Regions from separate parts of the Veillonella sp. 3_1_44 genome, predicted to be linked through region 1. Evidence: riboswitches for the same ligand, from Rfam matches in the RefSeq annotation. Region 1 holds a riboswitch; the other holds the start of a gene.
What was found. A riboswitch is a leader RNA that binds a small molecule or an ion and turns the genes downstream of it on or off. The one in region 1 is predicted to bind thiamine pyrophosphate.
Positions count from the first base shown of each region.

Region 2: another riboswitch for thiamine pyrophosphate. It lies ahead of thiC (phosphomethylpyrimidine synthase ThiC); the one in region 1 lies ahead of cytX (putative hydroxymethylpyrimidine transporter CytX).

Region 1 covers NZ_GG770201.1:303,203-312,688, reverse strand. Annotated here, with positions in the region: gene HMPREF0873_RS08025 (helix-turn-helix domain-containing protein) at 1-136, opposite strand, end outside; gene HMPREF0873_RS08020 (hypothetical protein) at 193-720, opposite strand; gene HMPREF0873_RS08015 (DUF3343 domain-containing protein) at 861-1,118, opposite strand; gene yedF (sulfurtransferase-like selenium metabolism protein YedF) at 1,243-1,842, opposite strand; gene selD (selenide, water dikinase SelD) at 2,013-3,044, opposite strand; gene HMPREF0873_RS08000 (DUF951 domain-containing protein) at 3,054-3,257, opposite strand; gene rbr (rubrerythrin) at 4,008-4,553, shown strand; gene thiM (hydroxyethylthiazole kinase) at 4,813-6,330, opposite strand; gene thiD (bifunctional hydroxymethylpyrimidine kinase/phosphomethylpyrimidine kinase) at 6,344-7,177, opposite strand; gene thiW (energy coupling factor transporter S component ThiW) at 7,177-7,656, opposite strand; TPP riboswitch at 7,720-7,814, opposite strand; TPP riboswitch at 7,896-8,001, shown strand; gene cytX (putative hydroxymethylpyrimidine transporter CytX) at 8,054-9,253, shown strand; gene HMPREF0873_RS07970 (ATP-binding cassette domain-containing protein) at 9,389-9,486, opposite strand, start outside.
Region 2 covers NZ_GG770201.1:488,824-498,309, forward strand. Annotated here, with positions in the region: gene HMPREF0873_RS08955 (ESPR-type extended signal peptide-containing protein) at 1-2,796, shown strand, start outside; gene HMPREF0873_RS08960 (ATP-dependent Clp protease ATP-binding subunit) at 3,089-5,242, shown strand; TPP riboswitch at 5,320-5,427, shown strand; gene thiC (phosphomethylpyrimidine synthase ThiC) at 5,506-6,810, shown strand; gene thiS (sulfur carrier protein ThiS) at 6,834-7,031, shown strand; gene HMPREF0873_RS08975 (thiazole synthase) at 7,033-7,803, shown strand; gene thiH (2-iminoacetate synthase ThiH) at 7,813-8,913, shown strand; gene thiF (sulfur carrier protein ThiS adenylyltransferase ThiF) at 8,926-9,486, shown strand, end outside.

The DNA of each region.
Region 1 (9,486 bases):
GAGGAATGAGTTTTTGTATCTCATTAAATCGCAACGTTCTATCTGTCATCAAATGATACAGAATAATAGATTTATACTTACCTCCTACTACACTGAGGGATGCCTCTACAGGACAATTAAATAATTTTTCTTCCATAGAAACCTCCTCACTTAATAGTATCACGAGCCTTAATTAGCAACAAATAGTTTCTATTATTTATTAACACTTTTAGCAGCACTTACCAGACCATCAAGCCAATCTTGATGACCATTAAGCATCGGATTTGGTTTAGCTATATGTAATTCTTTCGCAGGCTCACCTACTTGCGTTTCTTGTGTCAAAATACGAACTACACCATAATCAAGCTCTTCCACAAGCCATGCATGAATAACATCTAGTCGCTCAGCAGTGCCAACTTCACCAGCCCAACCATGCCAAGAAATTCGACCAGGTTGATTTTCACTAGGTGCTACATATTCTACAACCTCTGCATCCACAGGGAAACCAAAGGTTTTAAAGAAGAAACGTGTATTAGATATAAGATGTGTATCTTCTTGATTAAGCATCTTAATATCGCTAGAGTTGCTGTAGTAAGAAGGCCATGTAGCAGCATTTGTTAAGTATTCCCATACAGCCTCTACAGTGATACCTTTTACAATCACCTCATTAGATACATAGTTATCAGTTAAACCTGGTAAGTATTCTTTTGGCCAGTTAATAGCATTCATTGTTGTATTCATAATAAACTCCTTTTATAGTATCAATTTTATTAGTTTTCAGCTGATGATGTCAGTATAAACCATATGGTATATTCCAACAAGAACGCACAAAAAAGTCACATAGTTACAAAAAAGTAACTATGTGACTTAATTTTTATCTACTAAGCTTCATATGGTACGGCCAGTTCGCCTTTTTCATACCAAAACAGTCCCGACGTACTAATCTTATGTTCTTTTAAAATAACCTTAACTTGCTCAACAATACTCGGATCTATTTCTATAGATAAACCACACATATCATAAAGCTCTGGGGGGGTAGCCATCAACTGATGAGGCACCTCTAATTCTGTTAATACCTTATCCGCCTTATCACCAAAATAATAGGATGTAAAAACGACAAGTAATTTTTTATTTTCCAATGCCTCACCTCTTACCAAAGTAGATACGATTAAATGTCTTTCATCTCAATGATTCATTTTAGAAATAAGAAATCTACTTTAAATCAGTAGCTCTAAATCGATATATCAAAATAAAATACTAATATTATAGCTTAACAATATTATCTCCAAGGATTGCATCTGTAATAGCGTACATATTAGTAATACTGCCTACGCCCAGCTTATCTTTTACACCGAAATAATCAAGACAAATGCCGCATGCTGCAATTTCTACACCAAGCTCAGCTAATTTCTTGATATTTTCCAAATGAACCGAATCATTGACTACCATCTTAACACTGCTATTGATGAAATAAATCTTAGAAGGCTTTACGTCAGCTTCAAGCATACATACCCAGAAGGTTTTCATCAAATTTCGGCCAAGCTCTTCACTACCTTCACCAAGATAATCCTTCGTCATCAAAATGACGCGATTTCCATAGTTCATAGGTTCACAACTTACTTCCGTTACCGAATTTGCATTTGGTGTCATAGTAAGATAAAAATCCTTGCCATCTTGGCGAATACCTACACCATAACCACGAGACTTACCAAACTTCTCTACATTATCGCGGCTCACTTCATTATCTACAATTGTAATAATAACAGCATTTGGATTCGCATCACTTACCTTCTTAGTTTCAATAACAGGTTTTGGACACAAGCTACCGCGCACATCTACCGTTAATTCCTTTGTATTGCTCATCATACACCTCTATATACATTATATAATTTGTGAAAGTATCAGCTATCAGCTATCAGCTATCAGCTATCAGCTATCAGCTATCAGCTATCAGCTATCAGCTATCAGCTATCAGCTAATAATAATTTAATTAAATATCTATCCTCAATAGTATAGACCTGATTTTTATAATTTTATTCTGTAACGCGTACCGCTAAACCACTGAAGCTTTCAACAGTACCCACAATAGCAGCACAGTCAATACCCGCCTTATGAAAGGCCTGAACAAGCGGCTCACCTTCGCTAGCAGGAACAGAGAATAGTAACCCACCAGAGGTTTGAGGATCAAATACAATATCCGACCATATAGGATCCAAGTCCTCATCAACTTGTACTTCAGTTATAGCCTTGCGATTACCATAAGATGCAGCCGGAATTAACCCCATTTGAGCCGCCTCGATGACATCATCAAAAAGAGGGATGTCGTAAACTTTAATATGAATCGTCACATTAGAAGCACTCGCCATTTCTACGGAGTGTCCCATGAGGCTAAAGCCTGTAACATCTGTACAAGCATGAACTGTAAAGTTATGCGCCACCTCAGCCGCTACACGATTTAAAGTACTCATACTAGTGACGGCCTGTTCCGTGCCTACAGGGAATAAATCTGCTTTCAACGCATTATTCATAATACCTGTACCAATGCGTTTTGTTAGCACCAACACGTCCCCTACTTGAGCACCTTTATTTTTCCAAATCTGATGGGGATTTACTTGACCAGTCACAGACATCCCAAAGATAGGTTCCTTATTTTCAATGCTGTGTCCACCTACGATGGCTGCACCAGCCTCGGCTACAATCGAACCAGCCCCATTTAACACATCCGTCAAAACACCTTGCTCGACGAGAGGAACCGGAAAGCCTACGATATTCATCGCCGTTAAAGGAGTTCCACCCATAGCATACACATCGCTTAGCGCATTAGCAGCTGCAATTTTACCGAATAAACCAGGATCATTAACCATAGGTGTAAAGAAATCTAAGGTTTGCACCAATGCAAAGGTATCCGAGATTTGATATACACCTGCATCATCGGCACCAGTCATATCTGCGAGAACATGTTCGTTAGTAACGGGTGTTAAAGCTTTCAGCACACGGTTTAATATATGAGGCCCAATCTTACACGCGCAGCCTCCACTTGTCACATAATCAGTAAGTCGTACCATAATCCCTCCTTACTCATTTTCCGGCAATCGAGAGATGATTTTCTTAACAGCCTTCTCAAATTTAGGGCGCGGCATCAAGAGTTGATGACCACATCCATTACATACGATGAGAAAGTCTGTACCAATTCGCTTAACTTCCCACTCATCACTGCCGCAAGGATGTGATTTTTTCATCTTCACTACATCGCCTACGTAATATCTAACAAATGCCATAGCGCCTCCTTTAACTTCTGTCAGTATTTATATATTTATTATACATAAAATAGTTGATTCTATAAATATATCCTGATTCTATAGTTCAATCGTCTATTACATAACCATAAAATTTTCGCCCTAAATATATAATGTACAGATTTGATATGTCTGCTGTTCTTATAATTAAAACCATAACACAAGAAAAATAGTATTATATAATCACCAAAAGATCACAAAAATGTTTATCTTAATCATTATATTTTATAGGGAAATATTAGTGCATCTAAAGAAATCAACATTAATAACTAAACAATAATGATTTTTCATTTAGTTATCATTCTCAATATCAAAATAAAGATTTTTTATAAATCCCATACTATTCAATCTTTATAAACCCACATTTTTACTACATTGATAATATTTATCATTTAGAAAATTTTCGAAATAAATTTTATAAAAAGACTTGCATTTCTCATTTAGTATGTTACAATATAGTCAACAATGATTATTCGTTAAGTATACGGATAACACATTGTATATAAAACTGTTAAGACGGCAAGTGCCGAAACACACAAATAAGTAAGTACTATTTTAAGAGTTAGGCAAGTGTCTATTTGATCTAAGAATAAGTTTTCTTACTAAGGCGAAGTCGCCCTCGAAATTGATAGAATAAGTATTCTATTCCATTGCATTCACAACCAAGTGGTTATGAATATATACGTTAAGTAACAATTTTGAAAATTATCGTAAGTACAAAGGAGTATTAAAATGGCAGAATTAAAAGGTTCTAACACTGAAAAAAATCTTCAAGCAGCATTTGCTGGCGAATCCCAAGCATTTCAAAAATATACATTCTACGCTAGTGCAGCTCGTAAAGCTGGCATGAACGAAATCGCTGACTATTTCGAAGAAACAGCTCACAACGAATCTGCACATGCTAAATTGTGGTTCAAAGCTCTTCATGGTGGTGATATTTCCGCTGATATCGAAGCTAACCTTCGCGATGCAGCAGCTGGTGAAAACTACGAACATACTACAATGTACAAAGAATTCGCTGACGAAGCTGAAAAAGAAGGATTTGCTAAAATCGCTTTCCAAATGCGCGAAGTTGGTAAAATTGAAGCTCGTCATGAAGCTCGTTACCTTGCATTAGCAGCTCAAGTATCCGGTAACAAAGTATTCCACAATGACGAACCAGTAGCTTGGATCTGTGCTAACTGCGGTTATGTACACGTTGGTGAAGAAGCTCCAAAAATTTGCCCTGTATGTGCACATCCACAAGCTTTCTTCCACCGTTTCGTTGAATCCATCTAATCTGTAAGTACGACACTAACTAGATTAATAACCTGTAAGTACAGATTTTAATAAAACTATACTTGTAAGTACAATCTAAACTTACAGTAAGTACTGACAACTTCCTTAACAAAAAGACGATGACATTTGTCATCGTCTTTTTTTGCATTCTTTTGTTAGATTTTTATTTTGTCTACTATATTTTATTCTATTCACTATAATATGTTTTTTATTTCCTTTGTATAGTGCTTATTATTTACTATTGAGTTATAAAAACATATCACTTAATATTATCTACTAAATTTTTAAATTCTTCTGCTGCTTCATATGGATCATCTGCATGAGCAATAGCAGATATTACGGCTACTCCACTGGCACCAGCTTGCAAAACAGGCGTTGCGTTATCTAAGGTAATACCCCCAATACCAACGCACGGTAATGTTAGACCTTCTGCTCGTAACTCAGTAATACGATCTGGTCCGCATGGCTCTTGAGCATCAGGTTTGCTACTTGTGGCATACATAGGACCTACACCGACACAATCTGCATACACTACATCAGTCTTATGAAGTTCCTCCACAGAATGAATGGATATACCAACAACCTTATTTCCTACAAGATTACGAACGTCTTCTAAACGCATATCCTCTTGTCCTACATGAACACCATCAGCATTAACAGCCACTGCTAAGTCTACATCGTCATTAATAATATAAAGCACATTATACATAGCACAAATTTCTTTTAACTGCTGAGCTAATTCTAGTTTCTGTTGTCCTTCTAATGTTCCTGTGCCCTTCTCTCTAAACTGAAAGCATGTCACGCCACCCCGACAAGCAGCTTCAACAGTATCTAGTAAATGTCTTTCATTAAAACCTACATCTTGCGTACCACTAATAAAATATACCTTTAATTGATCGGGTACAACTACGGGCCGTATTCTATTTCCAGATAAAAGCATCGCATCATCGAATTCATATAAGGCATCCATAAATGCCACACTAAAGCTGCCAGGTTTTACACCGCTCACCTTAACCGCACTTTCACCAGCAAGTCCATAGTAAGCCAGTGCATACGCAAGAAACTCACCGATAGACATGTTATGCATAAATGGATAATAGGAACTAAAGAATGCAGCTAAGACAGCCCCTAATAGACAGCCGGTCCCTGTTACCGCTGTCATGATTGGATGACCATGAGGAACTGCAAATACACGAGTTCCATCAGAAACGTAGTCCTCTTCGCCCGTTGCGACAACAGGACAATTAATTTGGCGTGCAAGACGATACGTTATAATTGCGCTATCCTCAACTTGTGCCCCATCTACGCCCTTACCAGAGAGAGAACTGTCAATCTTATGATTTGTATTAAGAGCATCATAGATGGCTTTAATTTCACTTTGGTTTCCTCGTAGCAACGAAATAGCACCGGTTTTAATCAAGTCTAAAACAACAGATAATCGATAAGCCCCAGCGTGACAGCCCACAGGGTCTAGCACAATAGGTACCTCATGAGCCTTCGCTAATTTAACAGCCTCTTTGTAATAAGTAACCTTATCTGGTGTAACGGTCCCAATGTTAATGAGTAAAGCCGCAGCATGAACGATAAGGTCTTTTAAGTCTTCGCTGCACTCACTCATTACGGGTGATGCACCGATGGCTAGTAAACCATTAGCCGTAAAGGTCCGCACCACATCATTGGTAATACAAATAACAAGAGGATTTTTTTTGCGTAGAGTCTCTAATATATTCAGTTCGGGCCAATTTGAACCATTTATATTTGGATTGTTGTAGATCATATAACTATCTCCTCTAGTCATTTTTCAAAAGTTCATCCATCGTTTGAGGGCCATTTACCAATAACCCATAAGCCATATGATTAACAGGCCCACAGCCATGACCAAGAGCAGGGTTATGTTTAATAGCTAGAGCGATATAGTCCTTTGCAATACCAATAGCATCCATTACATCACGTCCTTTAGCGAACTCTGCCGTAATGACTGCTGAGAAGGTGCAGCCCGTACCATGAGTATGAACAGTATCATATTTAGGACTTGTCCACGTACGCACATCTCCATCTTTGGTGAAAGCATAATCCGTAGCATCATCTCCAATATGGCCGCCTTTTATAATAACCACTCGGGGTCCTAATTCATGTAAAATACGCTTAGCTGCTGTTGTGATATCACTTTCACAAGTAATAGACATGTCCGCTAACACCTCTGCCTCGCTACGATTAGGTGTAATGACTGTGGCGACCGGAATGAGTTTCGATTTTAAGAAATTCACGGCCTCATCCGATACAAGTCGATCACCACTAGTAGCAATCATAACGGGATCCATTACATAAGGAATATTCTTGCTTACATAAGGATAAATGAGGTCCATCATCTCCGGTAAAGCAATCATGCCCGTCTTAACGGCTTGTGGTGTAATATCTGAATATACATCGTGTAACTGTTTTTCTATGCTTTCTAACGATAGGTGTTCTACGTGATGTACACCCGTTGTATTTTGAGCCACCACAGAAGTAACAACGGCCATGCCGTATACATTTCGACTTTGGAAGGATTTTAAATCAGCCATAATGCCAGCGCCACCACTAGGGTCAGTACCGGCAATTGTTAATGCAGTATGTAGTTTCATTATGCCTCCTTGTGTAACAGATTACGTCGAGATAAGATTTGTAATACTACGAAGCCAATGCAAGCACCTGCAATAGAGCTCATGGAAAAGGATGTAATCAAGGTCAACAATGCCAATGGTTTGCCTAGTAGGAAATGAGCAATTGGATAGCTTACAAGAGCACCAATAAGTCCAGTGCCAATGATTTCGCCTAAAGCCGCTGCCCAGATGGCGTTGTATTTTTTATATAAATACGCAGATAACCAAGCGCCAATCATACTACCTGGAAAGGCTAATGGAGAGCCTAGTGCTAGTACATTACGTAAGCAAGAAGTACTAAAGGCTGCGCCTACAGAGAATCTCGCCCCAACTATAACGGCTAAGATTACATTTATCATATGTTGAAATGGAAAAATACGAGCAGGGCCAATAGGAATCGACGTAGTCGATAAGACGACACCTAAGGCCACACATATGCTAGCAATAATCATTTTTTTCATAATACCTCCAAGTAAATAAAAATGAGACCACCTCAAATGGAATGGTCTCGTAATAGTTTGGTATCATGTTTCATTCCACTTCCCTACGCCAGTATTATCTGGATCAGGTCTAGGGTTTTGAATGGTCAATCTCAGCAAAAGCACCCCTAGTGGCAATATATTTTTATAATCTAGTTATAACATTATTATACAATCTATGCAACAAAATAATTGACGGTTCCCGTAGCACCTCGTATAATGAAGCCATAATGGGGTGCTCACACAAGTGGGCTGAGAGTAAGCTAAAGCTTTAACCCATAACCTGATTTGGATAATGCCAACGTAGGGAACATAGAGGATTAATGGCCGAGTTCCTGTGAGCTCGGCTTTTTCTATGACTTCCTGGCAAGGAGGACGTATGAAAAATACACACATCACGCAACCACAATTTGCCATGATATGGTTCGGTGCCGCTTTATCGATTGCGGAAATTATGACCGGTACCTATCTGGCCCCCTTAGGCCTCGCGCAAGGTCTCTATGCCATCATCTTAGGTCATATTATCGGCGGCATCCTGCTATTTGGTGCGGGACTCATCGGTGGCCGCTTGCGGCAAGGCAGTATGAACACGACAGCCTTTAGCTTTGGCCCACTAGGGGCAAAGGGCTTTGCCTTTTTAAATATGCTCCAGCTCATCGGTTGGACCAGCATCATGATTTACGATGCCATGTTAGCCTTACAAGCACTGGCACCTCTATCACCTATGATTTGGACCATTGCCATCGGGGCCCTCGTCATTTTGTGGCTCTTCATCGGCCTCCACAATACGGGCTATATTCAAGCCATCGTATCTATTCTATTGCTAGGCCTCACCCTCTACATGGGCACGCACATGATATCGCAGTGGCCTAGTGAAGGTGGCCTTCTAACTAGCGGAAACATGAGTTTCATCGCTGCTCTTGAGTTATCTATTGCCATGCCACTATCTTGGCTACCTCTCATCAGTGATTATACCCGTGAAAGTAAACATCCTTTCACCGCATCACTCACAAGTGCTACGGTCTACACGGTAACGAGTATCGTCATGTATACCTTAGGTCTTAGTGCCGCTATTTTTGGCGGTGGCGACTCCATCATTACTATCATGATGAATGCAGGACTTGGTCTTGCTGGACTCATCGTTATTATCTTCTCTACCGTTACTACAACCTTTATGGACGCTTACTCTGCAGGTGTTTCTAGTACGACTATCTATAATAGTGCATCTAGTAAGGGCATTGCAGTTATTGTTACCATCGTTGGCACTATTGCAGCTATCTTGTATCCGATGGACGATATTACAGACTTCTTATACCTCATCGGATCTGTCTTTACCCCAATGATTGCCATCTTGCTAGCGGACTACTTTATGAATCGTCAACAAGTGCAAACTCTATCGGCTTTTTTAGTACGCGGCACAATTTGGGCTGTATCGGTCGGTTTATATCACTATATGTTACACAGTGAAAGCACCGTAGGTGCTACATTACCAGCCTTTACAATGGCCTTTATCATAACTACTATCATTGGTTTCGTAAGTAAAGCAGTAAAGGTCTCTACAGAAGTTAAACAACCATAATAGGATATATACAACAAGCATCCAAGATAGGAGACTAACTAAATAGGAACTGCTATATAAACAATAAAACCCCTTTAGGAGCAATAACTCGTATGAAGGGGTTTTGTTATTTAGATTCTTTTATTTACATTATTGTTATTTAGATATTTGAATTTGGCCTTCTTCACAGGTCCAGTGCCGATCTCCAACCATTTCGGCTTCGCTTTCATCATGGGTAACCCATACACAAGGTA
Region 2 (9,486 bases), 190 kb from region 1:
GACATCAAGTTGGCAAATAAAGTTAACTTAGGAAATGATAATGTTGTACTTGATGGTGCAGATGGTACTGTTAAGGCTAAAGGCAATATTACATCCGAAGGTACTGTAGAAGGTAAAGACCTCAAAGCGGGCGATGTAACTGTTAATAAGGACAACAAAGGTACTGTGAACGGTTTATCCAATAAGACTTGGACTCGTGGACAGGCTCCTGTGAGCGGTCAAGCAGCGACAGAAGACCAAATCCAAGCGGTAGATACTCGTGTGATGGCCGTAGAAGATAAGGTAGCGGACTTCGGCTGGATGGCGAAGAGCAGTGCTACAGGTACAGGCCAAGCAACAGGTAATAACACAGCCACTAAAGTGGGGGACAAAACGGAAGTAGAATTCCGTGCCGGTGATAATCTCACTATTAACCAAACAGGTACAACTTTCACGTATTCCTTGAATAAAAACATGACAGGTCTTGAAAGTGTATCCGTAGGCGATGTAGCAAACGATAAACCGGGCGTTGTATTGAACGGTGCTGAAGGTACTATGGGCGTACGTGGTAAAGACGGTGCGAATGCATCTATTACAGCGGCTAAAGGTGCTGACGGATTGACAGGTAATGGTGCTGGTAAAGATCGTATTGTTTATGAAATGAAAGATGCTAACGGCAATTCTGTAAAAGAAACCGTAGCGACTATGAACGACGGCTTGCATTTTGCTGGTGATAACGGAAATACTGTTATCGACAAAACATTAAATGAGAAACTCGAAATTGTTGGCGGTGCTGATGCAACGAAATTGTCTGAAAAGAATATCGGTGTCAATGCGAAAGACGGTAAGTTGCATGTACAGTTAGCTAAAGAATTGAATGACTTGACTAGTGCACAATTCAAAAATGGTAATGCTGTATCCACTATTAGTGGTGAGGGCACGACTGTGACAGACGGTACGAATACAACTCAATACGGTCCTAAAGGCATGACCATTAATCCAGGTGCTAACGAAATCTCTCTTACTGATGAAGGCTTAAATAATGGTGGCAAAGTCATCTCCAATGTAGCGAGTGGTGGTGATGTTGATACGAATGCGGCAAACATCGGTGATGTGAAGAAAGCGGCAGCGGCATCCAAAACGACAGTATCTGTTAATAAGAAAGATACAGAAACTCCGAACTTGGTAATGGAAACAAGCGTAGACCCTGCTGACGGTCATACAAATTACGACATCAAGTTGGCGGATACAGTTAACTTGGGCAATGGTAATATCGTTCTTAATGGTACTGATGGTAGCATCAAGACTAAAGGCAATATTACATCGGAAGGTACTGTAGAAGGTAAAGACCTCAAAGCGGGTGATGTAACTGTTAACAAGGACAACAAAGGTACTGTGAACGGTTTATCCAATAAGACTTGGACTCGTGGGCAGGCTCCTGTGAGCGGTCAAGCAGCGACAGAAGACCAAATTCAAGCGGTAGATACTCGTGTGATGGCCGTAGAAGATAAGGTAGCGGACTTCGGCTGGTTGGCGAAGAGCAGTGCTACAGGTACAGGTCAAGCAACAGGTAATAACACAGCTACTAAAGTGGGGGACAAAACGGAAGTAGAATTCCGTGCCGGTGATAATCTCACTATTAACCAAACAGGTACAACTTTCACGTATTCCTTGAATAAAAACATGACAGGTCTTGAAAGTGTATCCGTAGGCGATGTAGCAAACGATAAACCAGGTGTTGTATTAAACGGTGCTGACGGTACTATGGGCGTACGTGGTAAAGACGGTGCGAATGCATCTATTACGGCGGCTAAAGGTGCTGACGGCTTGACAGGTACTGGTACTGGTAAAGATCGTATTGTTTATGAAACGAAAGACGCTAACGGCAATCCTGTAAAAGAAACCGTAGCGACTATGAACGACGGCTTGCATTTCGCTGGTGATAACGGAAATACTGTTATCGATAAAACATTGAATCAAAAACTTGAAATCGTTGGTGGTGCTGATGCAGCGAAATTGACTGATAACAATATCGGCGTTAATGCAAAAGACGGCAAGTTGCAAGTACAATTAGCTAAAGATTTAAATGGTTTGTCCAGTGTAGAAGTGAAGGACGATAATGGTGCATCCACTGTTATGAAAGGCGACACTATTAAGAGCAAAGATGCAGCAGGAAATACTTCTGTTGTAAATGGCTCTGGCGTGACTATCACACCTGCTAATCCGCAAAATTCAAATGCTGGTACAGTGTCTTTAACTACTGAAGGCTTGAATAATGGCAACAATCAAATCAAGGGCGTTGCAGCTGGTACAGCAGATACAGATGCAGTTAACCTTGGTCAATTGAAAAAATCTAATGCTCAGCTTGCTAATGCAATTGCTAATGTTGAATCCGAAACACAACGAGTAGGCGCTCATGCGGCGGCTATGTCAGCGTTGAAACCAATTCAATATGATCCATTAGAACCAACTCAAGTGATGGCTGGATATGGTAACTATCGTGGTAAGAGTGCAGCAGCTTTAGGTCTTGCTCATTATACTGATGAAGATACAATGTTCAACGTGGGTGTTTCCGTAGGTGGACGTCATAATATGATCAATGCCGGCTATACTCACAAGTTTGGTAACAGCGATGCTAAAAAAGCTGTACCAGAACGCTACAAAGGCGGTCCAATCAGTTCCATTTATGTGATGCAGGATGAAATGACCTCTTTGAAACAAGAGAATAGTAGACAAAAAGAAGTATTGGATAAACAACAAGCTGAAATCGAATCGTTGAAAGCTATGGTTAATAGTTTACTAGCAACTAAAGGTTAATAACTAAATATAGTAATTGAAACGATAATTTCGCTATAGCATTCTTGTAGTGTTATCCGATGTCGTAAAGAAAAAAGGTTCCGTAGGAAGTTGATGGACGATAAGCCTCAACTGAAATACGGAACCTTTTTTGTTGTTAGAATATAAAGTCAAAAATATTTTAAAATTTATCTTTTGACTTATTGACTTTTTGACTTTTAGGGGTTATTATAATGTCGTAGGGTAAATAAACCCAGTAAAAATAGTATTAGTCAAATAGTTAAACTCTATGATGTATGAGGGGGTAAAATATATGAACAACAACTTTAACAATTTTGGTAATGAATTTTCTAGTATGAATGATTTGTTTAATCAATTGATGGGTAATATGGGTGGTTATTCCACGGAACGACGTAGTTATAAGATTAATGGTCGCGAAGTAACTCCAGAAGAATTTGCGTTTTATCGTCAAACTGGTCGATTACCATCTAATGAGGAAATGCAAGCTGCTCAAGCTGCGCAACAAGGTAAAATTAAACAAGATGGCATCCTTGCTCGTTTGGGGACAAACTTAACTCAACAAGCTCGTGATGGTAAACTCGATCCTGTCATTGGTCGTAATAAAGAAATCCAAGAAACAGCAGAAATCTTAGCGCGTCGTACTAAAAACAATCCAGTACTTGTAGGTGATGCTGGTGTTGGTAAAACTGCAGTAGTAGAAGGCTTGGCACAAGCTATTGTAAATGGTGATGTTCCAGCAGCTATTAAAAATAAAGAAATCATTTCCATCGATATTTCCGGATTGGAAGCTGGTACTCAATACCGTGGTTCCTTTGAAGAAAACATTCAAAACCTTATTAAAGAGGTAAAAGCCGCTGGCAATATTATCTTGTTCTTCGACGAAATCCACCAAATTTTGGGTGCTGGTTCTACCGGTGATGGTCAAGGCTCCAAAGGCTTGGCAGATATCTTAAAACCTGCTTTGTCTCGTGGTGAAATGACTGTTATTGGTGCTACAACACAAGATGAATACCGTAATACAATCATGAAAAACGCGGCTCTCGCTCGTCGTTTTAATGAGGTAAAGGTAAACGCGCCATCTGCAGAGGATACTTTCAAAATCTTACAAGGCATTCGTCCATTGTACGAAGCGCATCATAATATTGAATTGCCAGATGCGGTGTTGAAAGCAGCTGTAGATTATTCCGTACAGTATATTCCACAACGTAGCTTGCCTGATAAAGCTATTGATTTAATCGATGTAACAGCAGCTCACTTGGCATCTCAACATCCTGTAACAGATATTAAAACATTGGAAGCAGATATTGCTGATGCTAAAGCAAAACAAGAGGAATATGCTCAAAAAGAAGACTATGAATCTGCGATTAATGAAAAAATGCGTATTCAAAAGTTACAAGCAGAGCTTGATAACCATACAGAAAATCAAAAGGTAGTGGCTAAGGTTAACGATGTAGCAGAAGCCGTTGAAAGAATGACTGGTATTCCTGTATCTCAAATGGGGGCATCCGATATCGAACGCTTGAAAGACATGAAATCTCGTTTAGAAGCTCATGTAATTGGTCAAGATAAAGCAGTAGAAGCTGTATCTAAAGCAATCCGTCGTAACCGTGCAGGCTTTGACGAAGGCAACCGTCCAATCGGTAGCTTCTTATTCGTAGGTCCTACTGGCGTTGGTAAAACAGAATTAGCTAAACAATTAGCTCTAGATATGTTTGGTAACAAAGATGCAATCATTCGCTTGGATATGTCCGAATATAGTGATCGCACAGCCGTATCTAAATTAATCGGTGCTACAGCTGGTTATGTTGGTTATGAAGATAACTCTAACACATTGACTGAACGCGTACGTCGTAATCCTTATTCCATCGTATTATTCGATGAAATCGAAAAAGCAGACCCTCAAGTTATTACATTACTTCTACAAGTATTGGATGATGGTCGCTTAACAGATGGTCAAGGTAACACAGTAAACTTTAAAAATACTGTTATCATCGCTACATCCAATGCAGGTTTTGGTTATGGTAGTGACAATGATGATGAAAATAAAGTAGATGTAATGGAACGCATCGCTCCATTCTTCCGTCCAGAGTTTTTGAACCGTTTCAACGCAGTTATCGAGTTCAATCAATTGAGCAAAGAAGATTTGAAAAAAATTGTAGATTTGATGCTTGATCAAGTGAATAAAACTTTAGCTAAAAAAGACATCACTCTTGATGTAACAGATGCAGCTAAAGAATTGTTGATGGAACAAGGGTATGACAAAACTATGGGCGCTCGTCCATTACGTCGTGTTATCGAATCTGAAATCCGCGATAATGTAACAGATTTCTACTTGGATCACATCGATGCTAAACACTTGCTTGCCGATGTTAAGGATGGTCATATTGTAATCTCTGAAAAAGCAGATTCCGATGATAGCAAAGACCAAGATAAGGCTGAGAAATAAATAATAGACGTAAAAGTGTCGGAATAATCATTTGACAAATCTGAATAAAGTAGTAATATTAATAGCATAATTATATAGTGAGTATGCAAGGGAGCCTATTATATAGGCTGAGAAAGGGCTGCGAGCACCTGACCTTTATACCTGATCGGGATCATGCCCGCGTAGGAAGCACGCTAATACTTAATACGGGTATCGATCATTTTGTTCGATACCCGTTTTTGCATACCTAACTATATATGTCTTTTATATAGGAGGATGTAAAAATGTTTATGACACAATTGGAATCGGCTGTGGCTGGTGTAGTTACGAAGGAAATGAAAGTCGTCGCGGAAAAAGAACGTATGGATGAAGACGTATTACGTTCACTAGTGGCAGCAGGAAAGGTTGTTATTCCTTGTAACAAGCAACATACTAGTATTTCGCCTGAGGGGATTGGTAAGCGTCTTAGAACTAAAGTCAATGTTAATTTAGGTACATCGAAAGACGTCACTGATTATGATAGTGAAATTGAAAAGGTTAATCGAGCTATTAGACTTGGCGCAGAGTCGATCATGGATCTTTCCACTCATGGTGACACTCGTATTTTTAGACGTAAATTAATTGAGACATCGCCAGTAATGATTGGTACGGTGCCTATTTATGATAGTGTCATTCATCATCAAAAAGATTTGGGTGAATTAACGGCTCAAGACTTCTTGGACACTATCCGATTACACGCTCAAGATGGTGTAGATTTTATTACTATCCACAGTGGTATTACGAGAAAAACAATAGATCAAATCAAGAATCATAAACGGTTGCTCAATATTGTTAGTCGTGGAGGCAGTTTGGTATTTGCGTGGATGAGCATGACAGGTCATGAAAATCCATTCTACGAATACTTTGATGAAATCTTAAAGATTTGCAAAGAATATGATGTTACTTTGTCTTTAGGTGATGCTTGTCGTCCAGGTTGCTTAGCGGATGCAACTGATGTGTGCCAAATTGAAGAGCTTGTAAGGCTTGGTGAATTGGCAAAACGAGCGAAACAATATGGTGTACAAGCTATGATTGAAGGACCTGGGCATGTACCTTTACATCAAATACAAATGAATATGGAAGTTCAAGAATCCTTGTGTGATGGAGCGCCATTCTATGTGTTGGGACCGCTCGTAACAGATATTGCTCCAGGCTATGACCATATTACGGCTGCTATTGGTGGCGCTGTAGCGGGTATGCATGGTGCGTCATTCTTGTGCTATGTTACACCAGCGGAACATTTAGCCTTACCAAATGCAGATGATGTAAAAGACGGAATTATGGCTTTCAAAATAGCGGCGCATGCTGCAGATATTGCTCGTGGTATTCCTAATGCAAGAGATATAGATGACACTATGGCTAAAGCACGTCAAGTTCTCGATTGGGAGGCACAATATGCTTGTGCCCTTGATCCTGAACGGGCTCGTTCTATTCGTGAAAGTAGAGCACCGGAGGAAGATCATAGTGAAACCTGTTCGATGTGTGGCAAGTTCTGTGCTGTACGCAGTATGAATAAAGCTTTACAAGAAGAATATATTGATATTTTATAAGCTTTTTCATATGGGAGGTCACTATGGATTTGATTGTTAATGGAGAGCCAAAGCAGGTTTCAAACGAGCAACTTCATTTGGTTCTTAATGAATTAGGGTATACCGGTAAACACTTTGTAGTTGAGCTTAATGGTGAGATTCTTAGTAAGGAAACGTATACAACCACTAAATTAACGGCTGCTGATAGATTAGAAATCGTTAGCTTTGTAGGAGGTGGTTGATATGTTGGATTCATTTGCTGTAGGTAATACAACATTTTCTAGTCGCTTGTTAGTGGGGACAGGGAAATATGCATCCTATAATTTGATGCATGATGCATTAGTAGCATCACAATCAGATATTGTGACAGTTGCTCTTAGGCGAGTAGGTACAACGCAAAGCGAGGAGGATATATTAAACTATATCCCTGGTACAATGCATTTATTACCGAATACATCGGGTGCTAGAAATGCAGATGAGGCTATACGCATTGCACGTATGGCAAAAGCATTAGGCTGTGGTGATTTGATTAAGATTGAAGTCATTCAAGATCAGATGTATTTGATGCCCGATAATTTAGAGACTATTAAAGCCACCGAGGTGTTGGCAAAGGAAGGGTTTATAGTCTTTCCTTATATGAGTCCTAATTTGATGGATGCAAAGCGACTAGTAGATGCTGGTGCTAGTTGTGTTATGCCCCTCGCTTCGCCTATAGGTAGTAATCGTGGACTTGAAGCAAAAGGATTGATAGAGATTTTAATCAACTCTATTGATGTGCCTATTATTGTTGATGCGGGGATAGGACGTCCTTCTGATGCAACAATAGCTATGGAAATGGGGGCTAGTGCTGTTCTTGTTAATACGGCTATTGCTACGAGTTCGGACCCAGTAGGCATGGCAGAGGCTTTTTATCATGCTGTAGAGGCTGGTCGTAAGGCATATCTTGCAAAATGTGCACCTAAGAAGTCTGTAGGTAGTGCATCTTCACCATTAACTGGTTTCTTGCGAAAGTAGGGTGATGATATGTCATTTATAGATGTACTTTCAAGCGTTTACGACGAAGATATAGCTGAAACATTAGAGGCTATAACTGATGATGAAATACTTTCAACACTCTCTAAATCAGTACTAACTATTGAGGATGCACTTATTCTATTATCACCTCAAGCCCTGCTGTATTTAGAAGATATGGCGCAGATAGCTCATAAGCGGACGGTACAGCAATTTGGTTATACCATACAACTGTTCACGCCTATGTACATTTCAAACTATTGCGACAATGGTTGTGTTTATTGTGGATATAGTCATCATAGTGGAATTGCCCGTGAAAAGCTAAGTTTAGAAGATATTGAGCTTGAGGCGAAAGCAATCGCTGAAACGGGATTAGAGCAAGTTTTAGTGTTAACTGGTGAATCTAAATCTTGTAGTCCACCGTCATATATACAAGCTGCCGTAGAAAAATTGGTTCCTATTTTTAGTAGCGTTAGTGTCGAGGTGTATTCGCTTACGCTAGAGGAATATAAAGGATTAGTCACAGTTGGAGCGGATGGAATGACGATGTTCCAAGAGACATATAATCCGACGTTGTATGCGCAATTACATCCATTTGGGCCTAAGAGTGATTTTGCAAAGCGGATTGATACGCCTGAGTTGGCTTGTCAGGCTGGATTTAGAGTGGTCAATATTGGTGCTTTAATGGGTCTTGATGAATGGCGTCGAGAGGCATACAAGACGATGTTACATCTCAATTACCTTATGCAACATTATCCAGATGTAGAATTATCTGTTTCCGTTCCAAGAATTCGACCTTGTGCAGTAGGTTATTCTCCAAAATATCCTGTAGATGATACGGCATTGGTTCAATATATTTTGGCTTTGCGTCTTTTGTTCCCCCGTGTGGGAATTACGCTTTCCTCTCGTGAAAGCAAGTATATGCGTGATAATCTGGTGAGACTTGGGATTACAAAACTTTCTGCTGGCGTAACAACCTCTGTAGGGGGACATACAAAACAAGATGATTCTAGCCAATTTACAATTAGTGATAATCGCAGCGTAAGTGAAATGGCTGCAATGCTCGAAAATAATGGATACCAACCTATTTATAAAGATTGGCAGGCACTATGAGGAGATATGTGTATGGCTCATATGAATAACGAATTTGAAACGGCTATATCTCACTTCTATAGTTCTGAGGAGTTTCGTAAATTGCAGAGTTCAGTAGTAGGCGTTTTAGGTGCTGGCGGATTGGGATCCAATTGTGCGGTTAATCTTGTCCGTAGCGGTATTCGAAATCTAATTATTGCAGATTATGACATTGTAGAGCTAAGTAATTTAAATCGGCAATACTATTTTTCGAGTCATGTGGGGCAGTATAAGGTAGAGGCTTTACAAGATGTGTTAACTGCCATTAATTCAAATGTTATCGTTACGGTTTATAAGGATAAATTGACAATCGAGAATATACCTGAAATCTATAAAAAAGCCGATATTTTGATAGAAGCCTTTGATACTGTAGAAGCTAAATCTATGTTTTTAGAGGCTACAATTTCAGTATATATACCTAAAATCATGGTATCCGGATTAGCTGGAATCGGTAATTCCGATGCGTTACGAACTAAAAAGCTAGGTAAAAATTTGTATATTGTTGGTGACGAGCATTCCGGTGTAGACAATGCGTATCCTTATGCGCCACGTGTA